2 linked regions of the Lacibacter sp. H407 genome follow. The protein of the gene in region 1 interacts with the protein of each later gene in a pairwise test. Links are inferred from orthologs where the notes say so. Each region holds a gene or a part of one and is shown on either strand. Other genes may lie near its edges. The genes, in order: WG989_RS15970 and WG989_RS10990.

The links.
Region 2: the proteins of WG989_RS15970 (region 1) and WG989_RS10990 interact in binary tests that used the Escherichia coli proteins (3 or more experiments, as listed by UniProt). The link is inferred for Lacibacter sp. H407 from one-to-one orthologs.

The regions. Positions count from the first base shown.
Region 1 is NZ_JBBKTU010000001.1:3,701,289-3,704,566, forward strand. The notes cover bases 261-3,202. They hold WG989_RS15970 (MOSC domain-containing protein), read left to right. Parts: upstream 261-1,288; coding sequence 1,289-2,116; downstream 2,117-3,202. Other genes in these bases: WG989_RS15955 (rubredoxin), read left to right, coding at 261-288; mobA (molybdenum cofactor guanylyltransferase), read right to left, coding at 274-858; WG989_RS15965 (Rdx family protein), read right to left, coding at 864-1,163; moaA (GTP 3',8-cyclase MoaA), read left to right, coding at 2,142-3,122. Outside these bases: more of WG989_RS15955, read left to right, coding at 1-260.
Region 2 is NZ_JBBKTU010000001.1:2,509,774-2,512,964, forward strand. The notes cover bases 156-3,010. They hold WG989_RS10990 (diflavin oxidoreductase), read left to right. Parts: upstream 156-651; coding sequence 652-2,370; downstream 2,371-3,010. Other genes in these bases: cobA (uroporphyrinogen-III C-methyltransferase), read left to right, coding at 156-643; cysI (assimilatory sulfite reductase (NADPH) hemoprotein subunit), read left to right, coding at 2,400-3,010. Also shown: more of cobA, read left to right, coding at 1-155; more of cysI, read left to right, coding at 3,011-3,191. UniProt on the Escherichia coli protein: Component of the sulfite reductase complex that catalyzes the 6-electron reduction of sulfite to sulfide. This is one of several activities required for the biosynthesis of L-cysteine from sulfate.

The sequences.
Region 1 (3,278 bases):
CGTTCGGTAAATGCATTTTACCAGAACCGTGAAGGAAAGATGGCTATTGTTGAAAAGGTATTACCTGCAAAAAAAGAAGTGGAGAAGAAACCAGTTGCACAATATGTTCATCAATGTACTGATTGTTTAACTGTGTATGATGAATCGGTGGGCGAACCTGAAAGCAACATTGCAGCAGGTGTAAAATTCGAATCGTTGCCTGCAGATTATTGCTGCCCTTTATGCGATGCAGGGAAAGAAAGCTTTACAAGAATTGAAAAATCGAAACTGGGATTACAAGCCGTTTAATTCAGCATGTGCATTAAAATTGCGGAAGCACGTTTTCTGTGCATCATTTAATTGAATGCTGAACACAGTTAAATGATCGAGCATAAACTTCATGCTGTGCCGTGTTAATGAACCGTTTTGCAGCATGTCGAAAATAGTTGCCAATCCTTTTGCAGTATAAATAGCACACAATGGCTCAGGTTCATGATCGTTCATAAACACATACGCATCATAGCCGGGATTTTGTTTATACGCAGCAGAAAGCTCTTTGATCAATATTGGTTCCATCAGCGGCATATCACAGGCAAACGCAAACAGATCTTCAGTATTGAATTGCAGATGAGCACTTAGCACGCCAAGCAATGGCCCGTGCAATTGTAAAGAAGCTGCATCAACAAAAAGATCATCTGCTGCAAACACTTCTGCATAATCATTCAGCTGTTGCCGATTCACCGAAAGTTTTACAGGAATACCCAGTATGCTGAGTTTGTCAACAGCCGTTTGCGCCCATGTGTTTGCTTCAAGTTTCAGCAAGCCTTTATCGCTGCCCATCCTTGTGCTTTGTCCGCCGCATAAAATAATTCCGATCATAACAACTAAAGTGAACTTTGATGATGTGGTTTTGTATCAGCATGTCCAAGGCTTTTACCCGGACTTACAATATCTCTCACCACCTGTTTCAATTCTTTGATCTCAGGAAAGCCGCCATAGGTTTTACGGTTGAAGATCTCTTTGCCATCAATAGAAATATGAAAATCGCCGCTTACTTCACTTGGTTGCAGTGTAACGCCTTTTAATTCGTTTTCAAAGGTTGTGAGTAACTCCTGTGCAATGTAAGCAGAACGCAACAGCCAATGACATTTGGGGCAGTATTCAATGGTAATAACGGGTTTCATGTGTTGAACTTGATTGTTAAGGATAAAAGAGCGTTATAAAATTACTGTTATTTTAGTCTGTTAAAAATTATTCTTTGCGGCAAAAGCAAAGCTGGCAGACGTTTGCAAATACTGTAATTTTAGGTATGCTTTCAATCAGCCATTTATATGTGTATCCCATTAAATCATTGGGTGGAATTGAACTCCGCTCGGCACGTTTAACCGACAGAGGGCTTGAACACGACCGGCGATGGATGTTGGTGGGTGATGACAATCGTTTTTTAACACAACGGGAGTTTCCGCAGATGGCGCTGTTGCGTACAGCCATTCATGCAAATGAATTAACCGTTTATGAAAAGGGAAATGAAGCTGACAAGATCAGCCTTACCTTGTATCCAACGGGCAGCGAATTGACCGCTGTACAAATTTGGGATGATGTGTGTGATGCAATTGAGATCAGCACTGAAGCGAATGAGTGGTTTTCAAAAAAGCTGAACATGTCCTGTAAGTTGATGTATATGCCCGATGTAAGTAAACGAAGAGTGGATGCCGGTTATGCGCTGAATATGGAGATCACCGGTTTCGCTGATGCATATCCGTTATTAATGATCGGGCAGGCATCGCTGGATGATTTGAACAACCGTTTAGAAAGTCCTGTACCGATGAATCGCTTTCGTCCGAACATTGTGTTCACAGGTGGAGCTGCATTTGAAGAGGACACGATGAAACATTTTCAGATCAACGGAATTGATTTGTATGCGGTAAAACCCTGTGCAAGATGCGTGGTAACAACCACCGACCAGGAAACCGGCATTACTTCAAAGGAACCGTTGAAAACATTAGCATCGTACAGAACAGGAAATAACAAAGTGTATTTCGGACAGAATATTTTATACAAGAACGAGGGAATGATTAAAGTGGGAGATGAGTTGAAGGTTGTGCAGGTAAAAGAAGCGTTGCAGTTGAACGCCTGATCATCTCTTAAATAAAAAGAAGAATATGTTGATCGACAAATATAATCGTGTACATAATTATTTGCGGATATCGTTAACCGATAACTGCAACCTGCGATGCTTTTATTGCATGCCGGAAGAGGATTATGAGTTTACGAAGCAAGCAAATCTGATGCAAGCCGATGAGATTGAATCGCTGGCAAAAACATTTGTACAACTCGGCGTCAATAAGATCCGCTTAACAGGCGGTGAACCATTGGTACGGAAAGATGCAGCAGATATTATTCTTCGTTTGGCAAAGTTGCCGGTTAAACTTACGCTCACCACAAACGGGACAAGATTGCATGAGTTTGTTGATGTGCTGGAAGAAGCCGGTGTGCGTTCACTCAACATCAGTCTCGATACATTACAAGCTGCCACTTTTCAGCATCTTACACGAAGAGATCAGTTTCAAAAAGTGATGGAGAATATTCAGCTGCTCATCAACCGCAACTTTCACGTAAAAGTAAATGTGGTGGTGATGAAAGGTTTGAATGATGGCGAGATCAATGATTTTATTACGTGGACAAAAGACACACCTGTGCATGTTCGCTTCATTGAATTTATGCCCTTCAGCGGTAACCAATGGACAAGCAACCAGGTATTTACCTGGCAAGAGATATTACAGGTAGTTGATCAACAATATTCTTTTCTTCCGTTGAAAAATGAAGAACATGATACTGCGAAAGGTTATATCGTTCCCGGTCATACAGGAACATTTTCTGTCATCAGTACCATGAGTGCGCCTTTCTGCAGCAGTTGCAACCGCATGCGTTTAACCGCAGATGGTAAAATGAAAAACTGTTTGTTCGCTGAAAAGGAAATGGACTTATTAACTGCATTACGAAGTGGGCAAGATGTAACCGAACTCATCCAACAAAATATTGCTGATAAAGCAAAAGAACTCGGCGGACAATTCACTGCCGACTTTGAACACATCAATGCAGAAACGATTCATAACCGGAGTATGATCGGCATTGGAGGATGAGGAGAAAGTGGGAAGTTCAGGGTTGAAAGTACAAAGTACGAAGCTAGAAGTACGCCACGTCAGACGCCCTCGTCGGACGGGATAGCAGAAAGTAGAACCCCAAAAGCATAACATAAAAGCTGTAAGGTAATTGTAAGATGTGTTTTCCTTATACCT
Region 2 (3,191 bases), 1.2 Mb from region 1 along the record:
TGATGCGTTGGTATTGATGACAGGTAAACAAGGTTATCACGATGGATCCGTTGCACAGGAAGATATCAATAAGCTCTTGGTTGGTCATGCAAAGAATGGTAAAACTGTTTTACGTTTAAAAGGTGGTGATGTTGCTTTCTTCAGCAATGTCCTCGATGAATTACAAAGTTTGCAGGAAGAAAATATTCCATTTGAAATTATTCCGGGTATTACTGCTGCATCAGGCGCATCGGCTTATGCAGGTATTCCATTAACAGCAAGAGGTTATGCCAAGGCTGTTCAGTTCATTACATTTAACCCATGCAGTTTTTACAGCCGTGAGCAATGGAAAGCGTGGGCAACATCAACCGATACGTTGGTGTTTTATATGGCTGCACGCAATCTTGATGGTTTAACAGAGTTGCTGTTGCGTCATTCTAAAAAACCAAACACGCCGCTTGCAGTGATTGAGCAGGCCACAACAAAATTTCAACAGGTCCATATAACAACAGTTAGCGATTGCGCCATCGATTTTGCAACGAAGAAATTCAGTTCACCTTCATTGGTCATCATTGGTGATGTGGTGAAACTGCATGAGCAATTCAGCTGGTACAAAGCCAGTAAAGCAGGTTCTGTTTTTCATGAATTAGTGACTGTTAAATAAAGCATTTTATGATTGGCGATTTACGATTAAAAAAATTACATGAGTTTTTCGAAGGCTATTCCAAAGAAGAATTGATTTGGGTGAATGGTTATTTGTCAGGGCTTGTAAGCAATGGCAAAGCGAATGGTACTGCTGATGCAAATGGACAGGATCATAAAGCCGTGTCAACAAAAAAAATCACACTTGCTTTTGGTACTGAAACAGGCAACTCAAAAAAGCTCGCAACACAATTAGCTGCTGCCGGTAAGAAACACGGTATGAATGTAAAGCTTACTGATCTGAGTCAATACCGTATTACTGATCTTCAAAAGGAGGAATTCTTTTTTGTGGTGATCAGCACTCAGGGAGAAGGTGAACCACCAATTCCTGCAAAGAAATTTTACGATTATATTCATGAGAATGAATTGTCACTTCCCAATTTAAAATTCAGTGTGTTGGCGTTGGGCGATACTTCTTACCCGATGTTTTGCAAAACAGGTGAAGATGTAGATGCACGTTTCAAAGCCTTTGGTGCAAAAGAAGTAGTGCCTATTCAAAAATGTGATGTAGATTATGAAGAAGATGCGCAGGCATGGTTTACTAAAGTATTGCAGGTTGTAGAAAATCAAACTGCAGTTGCTCCGGCTGCTGCTGAACCTGCACCTGTTGCCAAAAAGCCAACGGGTAAAAAGCATTACCACGGTACGATTTTGACCAATATCAACTTAAACGATCGTGGATCGAAGAAAGCAACTTATCATATTGAAATAGGAACGGATGAGCCGATTGCCTATGAACCCGGCGATACAATTGGTATTGTTCCTAACAACAGAGCCGATGTAGTGGATCGTATTTTATCACTCACAGGAATAGCTGCTGATAAAGTAATTGTAACGGCTAAAGCAGAAGGCACAGTGAAAGAACTGTTGTCGCATAATCTGAACATCTGCTACCTGTTAACTTCAACCATAAAAAAATACGCAATACTTACACAACAGGAAATTCCTGATACAAGGATGGATCTTGTTGATCTCTTGCGTATCTATCCCGTAAAAGATGCTGATCAGTTTGAAGATGTGATTAAGATATTAATGCCGATTGCACCTCGTTTGTACTCGGTATCATCCTCACCTGCAGCGCATGGCGAAAATGAAATTCATATCACGGTAGCGAAGAATGCATTTTTATCGCAGGATGAACAGCGTTATGGTTTGTGCAGTGAGTTCCTTGGTGATTTGCCGGTAGGTTCATCAATTACCTTCTATGTGCACAAGGATAAAAATTTCAAATTACCTGCTGCTGATAAAGATGTGATCATGATCGGTCCCGGTACTGGTGTTGCTCCGTTCCGTTCATTTCTTGCCGAAAGAGATGCAACAGGTGCAAATGGTCGTAACTGGTTCTTCTTTGGTGAACAACATTTCACAACAGATTTTCTCTATCAAGCAGAAATACAGAATTACGTAGAGACAGGTGTGTTAACGAATATTGATCTTGCTTTCTCCAGAGATCAGCAGGAGAAAATATATGTGCAACATCGCATCAAAGAAAAAGCAGGTGAGTTTTTTCAATGGATCGATGGCGGTGCTTCTGTTTACATCAGCGGAACAAAAGATCCAATGAGTAAAGATGTGGAGCATACATTATTGCAGATCATTGAAGAGCACGGAAAGAAAACAAGTGAAGAAGCACATCAATATCTGGAGCAGCTGAAGAAAGAAGGCAGGTATGAAAAGGATGTTTATTGATAAATAATCGAACTAAGTTATATACTGAAATGGCGGAGCAAGTAAAAAATAAAGAGAAGGTGGCCTTATCACCAGTTGAGCGGATCAAAACTGCAAGTGAAGGTTTAAGAGGAACGTTGAAGGAAAGTTTAACGAACCAACTCACAGGTGCATTGTATGAAGATGATCAATCGTTGATCAAGTTTCATGGTATGTACCAGCAAGATGACCGTGACAGGAGAGAAGAGCGTACAGCCAAAAAATTAGAATGGCTGTTTTCTTATATGATCCGTTTGCGTTTACCTGGTGGTTTTTTATCACCTAAACAATGGGTGGCTCTGCACGAAGTGGCTGGCGAACATTCTACCGGTACCATCAAGATCACTACAAGACAAACAGTGCAGTTGCATGGTATATTGAAATCACACATCAAACCAACGATCTCTGATTTTAATTTAGCTAAGCTTGATTCTATTGCAGCTTGTGGTGATGTGAATCGTAATGTTACCTGCAGTGCACATCCGAACGAATCAGAAATTCATGAGCAAGTATTTGCATTTGCTGATAAGATCAGTGTAATGGCGTTGCCAAAAACAAGATCGTATTACGAAATATGGCTTGACGAAGAAAAACTGGCAGAGAAAACAGAAGATGATCCATTATACCAGGATCGCTACCTGCCACGTAAATTTAAGATTGGTATTGCTATTCCTCCTAACAACGATGTGGATGTGTTGACGAATGATGTAGGATTGATCGCTGTGATTGAAAATAATAAACTCATTGGTTTCAATATTGCTGCGGGTGGTGGTTTAAGTTCAACACACGGTAACCCGAATACC